Linked DNA regions of Thiorhodovibrio winogradskyi. The protein of the gene in region 2 binds, or shares a complex with, the protein of the main gene of each other region. Links are inferred from orthologs where the notes say so. Each region holds a gene or a part of one and is shown on either strand. Other genes may lie near its edges.

What was found.
Region 1: the proteins of secA (region 2) and secY are in contact, whole or in part, in a crystal structure (PDB 3DIN), measured with the Thermotoga maritima proteins. The link is inferred for Thiorhodovibrio winogradskyi from one-to-one orthologs. Residues at the interface, in WP_004082002.1 of Thermotoga maritima: Glu261, Ala262, Arg263, Lys300, Ala301, Arg302, Thr303, Ile304, Ile305, Leu323, Tyr324, Asp325, Pro326, Val329, Ser330, Tyr333, Ile336, Lys340, Phe345, Val349, Glu363, Phe364, Tyr374, Ser375, Gly376, Gly377, Glu393, Ile395, Thr482, Ser483; in WP_004081795.1 of Thermotoga maritima: Glu108, Gly109, Glu110, Glu111, Ala236, Glu237, Arg238, Arg239, Ile240, Thr241, Ile242, Gln243, Tyr244, Ala245, Arg246, Arg247, Val248, Thr249, Gly250, Arg251, Arg252, Val253, Tyr254, Gly256, Ala257, Ser258, Thr259, Tyr260, Leu261, Pro262.

Annotation. Positions count from the first base shown.
Region 1 is NZ_CP121472.1:1,883,008-1,886,908, forward strand. The notes cover bases 1-2,857. They hold secY (preprotein translocase subunit SecY), read left to right. Parts: upstream 1-681; coding sequence 682-2,034; downstream 2,035-2,857. Other genes in these bases: rpsE (30S ribosomal protein S5), read left to right, coding at 1-28; rpmD (50S ribosomal protein L30), read left to right, coding at 32-217; rplO (50S ribosomal protein L15), read left to right, coding at 222-650; rpmJ (50S ribosomal protein L36), read left to right, coding at 2,228-2,341; rpsM (30S ribosomal protein S13), read left to right, coding at 2,549-2,857. Outside these bases: more of rpsM, read left to right, coding at 2,858-2,905; rpsK (30S ribosomal protein S11), read left to right, coding at 3,166-3,552; rpsD (30S ribosomal protein S4), read left to right, coding at 3,570-3,901. UniProt on the Escherichia coli protein: The central subunit of the protein translocation channel SecYEG. Consists of two halves formed by TMs 1-5 and 6-10.
Region 2 is NZ_CP121472.1:1,090,389-1,097,515, forward strand. What follows is about bases 1,283-4,673. They hold secA (preprotein translocase subunit SecA), read left to right. Parts: upstream 1,283-1,599; coding sequence 1,600-4,473; downstream 4,474-4,673. Other genes in these bases: Thiowin_RS04845 (M23 family metallopeptidase), read left to right, coding at 1,283-1,510; argJ (bifunctional glutamate N-acetyltransferase/amino-acid acetyltransferase ArgJ), read left to right, coding at 4,519-4,673. In the rest of the region: Thiowin_RS04840 (DciA family protein), read right to left, coding at 1-443; more of Thiowin_RS04845, read left to right, coding at 527-1,282; more of argJ, read left to right, coding at 4,674-5,730; Thiowin_RS04860 (Nudix family hydrolase), read left to right, coding at 5,755-6,744. UniProt on the Escherichia coli protein: Required for protein export, interacts with the SecYEG preprotein conducting channel.

The sequences.
Region 1 (3,901 bases), 790 kb from region 2 along the record:
CAAGACGGTCGAGGAGATCCTGGGGTAAGCCATGGTCAAAAAGACAATGAAAGTCAGACTCGTGCGCAGCATCCATGGGCGTTTAAAGCGACACCAAGCTTGCGTGCGTGGGTTAGGAATACGACGCATGCATCAGGTGGTCGAAGTCGAGGATACGCCCGCCACCCGTGGCATGCTGAACCAAGTGGCCTACATGGTCGAACTGGTTGAGGTTTAATCGAATGTATCTCAATGACTTACATCCAACGCGCAGAGTCAAGGCAAAGCGGGTTGGGCGCGGTATTGGCAGTGGTCTGGGTAAGACCTGTGGACGTGGTCATAAGGGCCAAAAGTCCCGCGCGGGCGGTTTTCATAAGCTCGGCTTCGAGGGTGGCCAGATGCCGTTGCAACGGCGACTGCCCAAAGTTGGTTTTCGTGCGCGCAAAAGTCGGAAAACCGATGAGATTCGCACCAGCGAGTTGAATGGCGTGAGCCGCGATCCAATCGATCTTGCTGCCTTGCGTGAGGCCGGGCTCGTTAATCGGATCGTTCAGCAGGTCAAGGTCGTCCTCTCGGGTGAGTTATCTAAACCCGTGCATTTAAAAGGCTTGGCAGTGACCAAGGGTGCGCGTGCTGCGATTGAGGTAGCCGGCGGCTCGGTCGAGGACTAATGCACTCTTTATCAGAGCGAGCAAGGATCATATGGCGCGTAGTAGCGGATCAGTAATGCAGAATTTCGGCGGGATGGGGCGGCTTACCGAACTGCGCCAGCGCTTGCTGTTCGTGCTAGGTGCGCTGCTTGTCTACCGCATCGGGACATTCATTCCGGTGCCAGGCGTCAATCCCGAGGCGCTAGCAGTGCTGTTTGATCAAAACCAAGGCTCCATTCTGGACATGTTCAATATGTTCTCGGGGGGGGCTTTGGAGCGGGCAAGTATTTTGGCGCTTGGGATCATGCCTTACATCTCGGCAAGCATTATTATGCAATTGATGTCGGCGGTCATTCCTCAACTTGAGCAACTTAAGAAAGAAGGGGAGGCTGGTCGGCGCAAAATCACACAGTACACCCGTTACGGTACTGTAGTCTTGGCGAGTTTTCAGGCGATCGGGATTTCGATGGCACTGCAGGGGCAAACTGCAGGTGGTTCGGCAATTGTTGTAACCCAAGGCTTCGGCTTCGTCTTTACCGCGGCCGTTTCGCTTGTGACCGGGACCATGTTTTTGATGTGGCTTGGAGAGCAGATCACCGAGCGCGGCATCGGCAACGGAATTTCCCTGATCATTTTTGCCGGTATCGTCGCTGGACTTCCGTCCGCTGTTGGTGGAACCCTGGAGCTTGTTCGAACAGGCGAGATGAATGCCTTGGCCGTCTTGGCGCTGTTTACCTTGGCGCTGGTCGTCACGGCCTTCGTTGTTTTTGTAGAACGAGGGCAAAGACGCATCACGGTCAATTACGCGCGGCGCCAGCAGGGTCGCAAGATGATGGCGGCACAGAGTACTCATTTACCGCTGAAATTGAACATGGCCGGTGTCATTCCGCCGATATTCGCGTCCAGCATTATTTTATTTCCCGGAACACTAGGCCAGTGGTTTGGTCAATCAGAAGATCTGCGCTGGCTTGCTGACTTTACCAGCAAGCTTTCTCCTGGTGAGCCACTCTATGTGCTGGCGTATGCGGCGGCCATTATTTTCTTCTGCTTTTTCTACACGGCGTTGGTATTCAATGCCAAGGATACAGCAGATAATCTGAAACGTTCAGGCGCCTTCATCCCAGGTATTCGACCGGGAGAGCAAACAGCCCGGTATATCGATACCGTGATGACGCGACTGACGGCCGCTGGCGCTCTCTACATCACTGCCGTCTGTTTGCTGCCTGAATTTCTCATCGTCGGCTGGAATGTTCCCTTTTACTTCGGGGGGACATCGCTGCTGATTGTTGTGGTGGTCGTGATGGACTTCATGGCCCAAGTGCAAGCGCACTTGGTATCACACCAGTACGAGGGCCTGATGAAAAAGGCCAATCTCAAAGCCCCAGGTGGCGGGCTCATGCGTTAGCGCAGTAGGGGATAGACGTCCACCAAGTTGAGGGCAAAAACAAGTGCGCCCATCGTTTTAGATCGATGAGTCGCTTTACTTCGAGTTATTTTAGAGGGTGATTCTGTTGGCGTTCATTGTTGTCGCACTAGGTTGCGCCGCATGTGAATGATCTGCTCGGGATCCCTACAAAGCCAAATGATTGGAGGCGACAATGAAAGTGCGTGCTTCGGTTAAAAAGATTTGCCGCCATTGCAAGATGATTAAGCGCAACGGGACCGTCCGCGTCATCTGCAAGGATCCCCGTCACAAGCAGAGGCAGGGATGACAGCTGTTTAATGTCTTGGTTGGCATTGACCTAATGCTAAATCTTGGTATACTGGTTCGTTTGCTGTCGGCTAATTTAGTTGGGTTGTATTGACCCGGCATAAGCCACTTGCCTAACGATGGTTTTGAATCGCTGATGCCGCAAATTCAGTGCACAAAGTGCACGAAGCGCAGAACGCGGCAAGAGTTTTTAAGGAGCTGAGTGCCCATGGCCCGTATTGCCGGTGTCAACATCCCAGATCGCAAGCACGCGGTGATCGCGTTACGCTCGATTTATGGTATTGGACCGACCCTGTCTTCGAAGATCTGCGCGGCTGCGAAAGTTTCCGAGCAAACCAAGATTCAGAATCTCACCGAGGAAGAGGTTGAACGTCTTCGCACGGAAGTCGGTAAATACTCGGTAGAAGGTGATCTGCGACGTGAAGTGTCGATGAATATCAAGCGTCTGATGGATCTCGGATGTAATCGGGGCATTCGCCATCGGCGTGGTCTGCCGTTGCGAGGTCAGCGGACTCGGACCAACGCGCGAACGCGAAAAGGGCCACGCCGACCAATCAAGCGCTAGTCGGGGCAGCCTGTGTGGGAATGATCTTGTGGGAGTGGTCTGTTTCGGTGTTATTCCGGCTCGGTTCATGGACCTGCTAAGGATTAGTCCTGTAATCAATCAGGCGGGTTTAGAATCAACCCGCTCCGCAATCAGAATGGATTCCTTTCCTCGCTCTAGCAGTTTGGCCTCAAGACGGCCGCGTTCTCCCAGCCGCGCAGGTTGCCGGCCGTTAGAGTGTCTCATTTTTTAGTTCGGATGATCGCGAGTATTGCACGCCAATGGCTAAGCAGGTACGCACCAAAAAGAAAGTCAAGAAGCAGGTTGCCGATGGGGTCGCCCACGTGCATGCCTCTTTCAACAACACCATCATTACAATCACTGACCGTCAGGGGAATGCTCTGACTTGGGCGACATCGGGGGGCTCGGGCTTTCGCGGATCGCGCAAAAGCACCCCGTTCGCGGCTCAAGTCGCTGCCAGTCGTGCCGGGCAGGTGGCCAAGGAGTTCGGTATCAAGAACTTGGACGTTAACGTGAAAGGACCCGGGCCAGGGCGGGAGTCGGCTGTGCGCGCACTGAACAGCGCGGGATTCAAGGTGACCAGCATCACCGATGTCACACCGATTCCGCACAATGGCTGTCGTCCCCCGAAGAAACGGCGTGTCTGAGCAGGAAGGGTAGCAACATGGCAAGATACACTGGACCAACTTGTAAGCTAGCACGTCGTGAGGGAACTGATCTCGGTCTCAAGAGCCGCGCCCGTCCGCTCGATCAAAAATGTAATTTGGAAAAAATGCCCGGGCAGGCTGCGGATCGTCGCCGGAGACTTTCTGATTATGGTGTACAGTTGCGCGAGAAGCAAAAGGTGCGCCGCATTTATGGTGTGATGGAGCGCCAGTTCCGCAACTATTACAAGGCTGCCGCAAGCCTTAAGGGTGCGACTGGCGAGAATCTGCTGCAACTTCTAGAGCGTCGTCTCGATAATGTGGTGTATCGCATGGGTTTTGGCGCTACTCG
Region 2 (7,127 bases):
CCAACAAATAGGGGGGGGGACACGCGGACCTGGCATTGTTTCAGGGTGAGTCCCTGCTCTGATAACACATTAAGTATCTGATGTGTAAACAGCCTGAGCTTTGCCGCCCAGACGGGCGAGTCTGCAAACAACTGCAGGCAATCACCATCAGTGCTCGCCTGGGAGCAATGTCGGCGGACACCCTCGGGCAGCAGGGGTTTGATGGTGCGAAGCAACTGCTCACGCTGCTTGAGTTCGCGCAGAACCGAGGCAAGGGCTGTTTCGCGATCAGGACCCGCTAGCTTTGCGGTGGGGCGGAGTTTTTTTAACATGCTGAATTTATTGATGCCGGGATTAGCTGATACCGGAAATGCTTGATTACGGCTTGGCGATGGAGATGACAGACGGCGCTCGAGACCTTTAACCCGATTGACCGATGGCCGGGATACCAGTGTCGCGCGCAAAGCGCGTGGCCTCCCTCCGAGAGTAATGGTGCGACGGCCTTCTTGTTAGGTATTCCTGTCAATGTAGTGACCGTCGCTGCTCGATGCAATCAGCCAAGCCCCCCATTCGAAAATTCGCCCAACAAGAACTGTATTTAGGAGTCATTATGCATCGACGTCAGGTGTTTGCCGCCGAGCAAGGGTTCAGCTCCGTAATTTTGCTGATCATTATGATGGTTGGCCTGATGGCCGGTGGCTTCGGCTATTGGCTGGGGAAATATCGCCTCAACGATGCTTCCCCGATCAGCGGTCAGCTTGCGCTAACCCGCGATCTTGAAGACGCCAAGCTTGAGCTTGAGCAGAAACGACGCCAGATCCAGGCGCATATTGACACTATCGCGGTCCGCGTTGCCGAGATGCAGGCAGAGGTTCTCCGTATGAACGCGCTGGGGCAGCGATTGGTGAAGATGGCTGGCTTGAACAGCGACGAGTTCGACTTCGAGAATCCAGCCGGCGCCGGCGGTCCGGATCGCTACAAGGATCAGTCCAACAGAATCAACGAAGTCGCGCAGGATCTTGCGAAAGTGCTGGCCGCGCTCGATGATCGAAAGCGCAAGCTTGGACTCCTTGAGACGTTCATCATGGAACGTGACCTGACCAAGCACACCAAGCCAGAAGGTTGGCCTCTGCGTTCTGGCGGGATAGTGACCTCGGAATTTGGCTACCGTCGCCACCCGATTACCGGCCGCCGCAGCATGCATCAGGGTATTGATATATCAGGCAAAACTGGTACCGCAATTCTGGCCATGGCAGACGGCTTGGTGGTCTTCGCTGGGCGCAAGAACGGTTACGGTAACATTGTTGAGGTTCGCCACGGCAACGGGCTTGAAACCTGGTATGCCCACAATCAAACCAACTTGGTCAGGGAAGGAGATCTGGTTCGGCGGGGGCAGGAAATCGCCACTCTGGGCTCCACCGGTCGCTCCACTGGGCCCCATGTTCACTTCGAAGTGCGCAAGAATGGCACGCCCATCAATCCGAGAACCTACTTGAGTCCACGTGGCACAGCCCGTATCGCGCGTCTTTGACACTCGCCTAGAATGCGCGGTTCTGGAGCGCGGGTGCGACCTAAGCGCTATACTGGCGCCCTTTTTCGCGCTTCCGTTGAGAGCCACTCATGGGGATGAACCTTTTCAAGAAACTGTTCGGTAGTCGTAATGACCGCTTGGTCAAACGACTGCTGAAAACGGCCGAGCAGGTCACCGCGCTCGAGCCACAACTAGCCGCCTTGCCGGATGATGCCCTGCGCGGCAAAACCGCGGAGTTCCGCGAACGACTGGAGCAGGGCGCCAAGCTAGATGACCTGCTGGCCGAGACCTTCGCCCTGGTGCGCGAGGCCGGTAAGCGGGTGCTTGGCATGCGCCACTTCGACGTTCAGTTGGTGGGTGGCATGGTGCTGCACTCAGGCAAGATCGCCGAGATGCGCACCGGCGAGGGCAAGACCCTGGTCGCCACCCTGGCGGCTTATCTCAATGCCTTGCCTGGCAAGGGCGTGCATGTGGTGACGGTGAATGATTATCTCGCCCGCCGCGACGCGGCCTGGATGGGGCAGGTTTATCACTTCCTCGGGCTCTCGGTGGGGGTGGTGAATTCTTCCGGTGGTCTTGGCCCGGATTCCGCTTCCTATCTCTACGATCCAGAGTTCGAACCGGCTGCTGGTGGCAGCGGCTATCGCCATTTGCGCCCCGTCACCCGGCGCGAGACCTACCATGCCGACATTACCTACGGCACCAATAACGAGTTCGGTTTCGACTACCTGCGCGACAACATGGCCTTCACCCCGGAGCAGCGGGTGCAGCGCGATCCTTTCTATGCCATTGTCGACGAGGTTGACTCCATCCTGATCGACGAGGCGCGCACGCCGCTCATTATCTCAGGTCCATCGGAGGGCAATAGCGATCTATATTTGCAGATCGACCAGATCGTACCCAAGCTCGAGCGCCAGGAACCCATCACCAACGAGGAAGGCCAGCCGGACTTTGGTCCTGGTGATTACTCAGTCGATGAGAAGGCGCGTCAAGTCTATTTGAGCGAGGACGGTCACGAGAAGGTCGAGGACATGCTGACCGAGCTTGGCCTGCTCGGCGAGGGCGAGAGCCTCTATGATGCCTCCAATATCGTTCTGATGCATCATGTGTATGCTGCTCTGCGTGCGCATGCGCTGTTCCAGAAAAATGTCGACTACATCGTCCGCGATGGGCAGATCATCATAGTCGATGAGTTTACCGGTCGCACCATGCCAGGGCGGCGTTGGTCCGAGGGGCTGCACCAGGCAGTCGAGGCCAAGGAACGGGTGGCCATCCAGCAGGAAAACCAGACGCTCGCCTCCATTACCTTTCAGAATCTATTCCGTCTCTATCCCAAGCTTGCGGGCATGACCGGCACGGCGGACACCGAGGCTTTCGAGTTCCAGCAGATCTATGGGCTCGAGGTCGTCGTGATTCCAACCAATGTGCCCATGATCCGCGCCGATCACGGCGATCTGGTCTATCTATCCCAGGATGAGAAGTACAAGGCCATCATCGAGGACATCAAGGACTGTGTCGCGCGCGGTCAGCCGGTGCTGGTCGGCACCGCGTCCATCGAGACCTCCGAACTGGTCGATAAACTGCTGAGCGCCGAGAAGATTCCGCACGAGGTGCTGAATGCCAAGCAGCACGAGCGCGAGGCGGGCATAGTGGCGCGCGCCGGCGAGCCGGGCGCGGTCACCATCGCCACCAATATGGCTGGTCGCGGCACCGACATCGTGCTGGGCGGCAATCTCGAGGCCGAGCTGGAAAATGCCGAGGATCCCGTCGAGCGAGAGCGCATCAAGACTGACTGGAAAGCCCGTCACCAGCAGGTCATCGACGCCGGCGGACTGCATGTGATTGGCACCGAGCGGCACGAGTCGCGCCGCATCGACAATCAGTTGCGCGGGCGCTCCGGCCGCCAGGGTGATCCCGGCTCCAGCCGCTTTTATCTGTCCTTGCGCGATAACTTGATGCGCATTTTCGCCTCCGACCGAGTCGCGAACATGATGCAGAAGCTCGGTATGCAGGAAGGCGAGGCAATCGAGCATCCCTGGGTGAGCAAAGCGATTGAAAACGCCCAGCGCAAGGTCGAGGGACGCAACTTCGATATCCGCAAGCAGTTGCTCGACTACGACGACGTCGCCAACGATCAGCGTAAGGTCATTTATCGGCAGCGCCGCGAGCTGATGGACGCGACCGAGGTCTCCGAGACCATTGAGGCGATGCGCCAGGACGTCCTCGGTCGCTTGATCGATCAGCATATTCCTAGACACAGTCTGGAAGAGCAATGGGACGTGCCGGGTCTGACCCAGGCGTTGGTCGATGAATTTGGCGGCGACTGGCCCATTCAACAATGGTTGGATCGAGACGATGAGCTGCATGAGGAGAGCCTGCGCCAGCGTATCGATGATGAACTCGCGCGCCGGTATCGCGACAAGAAAGACCAGGTAGGGGAAGAGAATTTCCGTCAGGTTGAAAAGGCTGTCATGCTGCAGACACTGGACACCCAGTGGAAGGAACATTTGGCGCAGATGGACTACCTGCGCCAGGGTATCCATCTGCGTGGCTATGCGCAGAAGAATCCCAAGCAGGAGTACAAGCGCGAGGCCTTCCAGATGTTCTCGGCGCTGCTTGATAGCATCAAGCAGGACGTGATTCGCACCCTCGCGCGCATGCAGGTGCAAATGCCGCCCGAGCTGTCCAGTCTGGCCGAGCGTCAGTTCGACCGAGAACGCGCTTTCGAGTTCAAGCACGAAAGTTTTGGTGGTTTGGGATCGGGCCCAGTATCCGGAGCAGAATCTGAAACAGCGTCTGGGGCAGCGGGCGAACCCGAGCTAGCACGGGAGACTGGTGGCGGGACAGAATCCGCCAGCGATCAGCAGCCCTTCGTGCGCGCCGGGCGCAAAATCGGCCGCAACGAGCCCTGTCCATGCGGTTCGGGCAAAAAGTACAAGCAATGCCACGGCAAGCTCGGCTGAGCGGCTGTGATCTTGGATTTCGGACCTGGCCGTCAGTCACAGTCGATGAGCGCTGAATCTTCCACCGCCTTTCGCGTCGCGGGTGTACGGCTTGCCACCGCCGCCGCCGGCATCCGCTACAGCGGGCGCGAGGATTTAGTGCTGATGGAGCTTGCCCCTGGCACCCAAACGGCCGCGGTCTTTACTCAAAACGCCTTTTGTGCCGCGCCTGTGACCCTGGCCCGCCAGCATCTGAACGTGACCTCGCCGCGTTATCTGTTGATCAATTCAGGCAACGCCAATGCCGGTACTGGCGCCCGCGGGCTTGCTGATGCCCGCGCGTGTTGCGCTCTGGTCGCTGACCAGGCAGGTTGCGCGGCCAATCAGGTGTTGCCCTTTTCCACCGGGGTGATAGGTGAGTATCTGCCGGTCGCGCGCATCGGCACCGCCCTGCCACCATTGTTCCAAGGGCTGCGGGCGGATGCCTGGGAAGCCGCTGCCCGCGCCATCATGACCACTGACACCCAGCCCAAGCTGGTCCGGCGTCAGTTCGAACTCAATGGACATCGCGCAACCCTGGTTGGCATAGCCAAGGGCGCTGGCATGATTTGTCCCAACATGGCCACCATGCTGGCCTTTGTCGCCACGGATCTGGCCATCGCCGAAGGGCCACTGCGCTCTAGTCTGAACACGGCCGTGGCCAGTACTTTCAATGCTATCAGCATTGATGGTGACACCTCCACCAACGACGCCTGCCTGCTGGCGGCAACCGGTGCACTGGGCAATCCGCTTCTGGAGGATGGGGATCCGAAGGGATTGGCGATCTGGCAACAGGTGCTTGATGATCTCTGCCTGGAACTCGCCACCGCCATTGTGCGCGATGGCGAGGGCGCGACCAAACTGGTGCGGGTCGCGGTGCGTGAGGCGAGTACCTGTGACGAGGCGCGCCTGGTGGCTGAAACCATTGCCCATTCGCCCCTGGTCAAGACCGCGCTGTTTGCTGGTGACCCCAACTGGGGCCGCATTCTGGCCGCGGTGGGTCGTGCCGGGGTCGTCGGGCTTGATATTGATCGGGTGACTATTTGGCTTGATGACGTCCGCATCGTCGCTGGTGGTGGGCGTGACCCGGACTATCGGGAAGAGCATGGTGCGCGGGTCATGGCACAGGATAGCTTCAAGATCGAGGTCCATCTCGGTCGAGGCAGCGCTGAACTCCGCATGCTCACCTGCGACCTCTCTTACGACTATGTGCGCATCAACGCCGAATACCGCAGCTGAGACCGAGCGGCGCGGGTTCTGTTAGTGCGAGCGCCGATTCAGGTCGTCGCCGGGGTGCTGCGTGATACGGCTGGCCAGGTGCTGGTCGCGCAACGTCCAGCCCAATCCCACCAGGGAGGTCTGTGGGAGTTCCCGGGAGGCAAGCTCGAGCCGGGAGAGACGCCCGAGCAAGGGCTTGCGCGTGAATTGCACGAAGAATTGGGTGTTGAGCTCCTTGCCAGCCGCCCTCTGATACAGGTTGAGCATGATTACGGCGACCGCTGGGTGCTCCTTGATGTGCATCTGGTGTCGAGTTATCGGGGCGAGCCCCGAGGATGCGAGGGCCAGCCCTTGGCCTGGTGGCCGATTGATGCCTTGAATCAGGATAGGTTTCCGCCCGCGGATCGCCCTGTTATCCAGGCCCTGGGGCTGCCGTCCTTATGTCTGATTACCCCCCAGGACGCCCCCGATCCCACGGATCAGGGGCAAAAACAACGCATGGAGCAGTTTCTTGCCTGTCTCGAGCGTGCCACCGACGCTGGTGACATGCTTGTGCTCTTGCGCGCCCATGCCCTCGGCGACGCTGCCTTTGCCGCGCTGGCGCGCGCCCTGGTTCCCGTCTGCCAGGCGCGCGGAATGCGCATGGTGTTAAACCGTGCACCCGGTGCTTTGAGTGGGCTATCGGCTCAGGGAGTTCACTTAACGGCCAGATATCTGCATGAATTGCCGGAGCCGCTCACCAAACGCACTGGCTTGCTGGGAGCTTCCTGTCATACGGCGGAAGATCTGGCGCGGGCGAGTGATCTGGAGCTCGATTACGCCATGTTGTCACCCGTGCAGGCGACCCGCAGTCATCCGGACGCGCAACCTCTGGGTTGGGATGAATTCGCGCGGCTGGTTCGACCCGCGCGCTTGCCGGTCTATGCACTGGGTGGTTTAACGCCCGCCGAGCTCTCGCAGGCCTGGGCGCATGGCGCTCAGGGCGTCGCGGCCATGCGTGGCCTTTTTCCCGCGGAGTGGGACTCTACGAGCTGATTGACACCGCTATTCGATCAGGGTCGCTAGTGCGGGGGGGCACCCGATTGGCCGAACTGGCCGATGTGCATGGATACGTCAATGCAGGTGCTATTGTTGCTATCCGAAGTGGCCATGCAAATGTCAAAGCCCCTGGTGGTGGCCATCAGCTTGGCGGAATAGGTATCGAGATCGGTGCCACCTTTTTTGCCGTGGGTGCGGCATTTCCCAAAAAAGTGCGAATGGATCGCTGGGGGGCCACATGTTAGCTCTCACTTTATTTGTGCATTTGCAACATTGGCTGTCCTTAGCCTGGCGGCTATGTCCTTCCACCTATCCTTGTGTCCGTATCATATTGATATTTTTTAATAAAAAGCGCTAGCCTGACGGCTATGCCGCAGCTG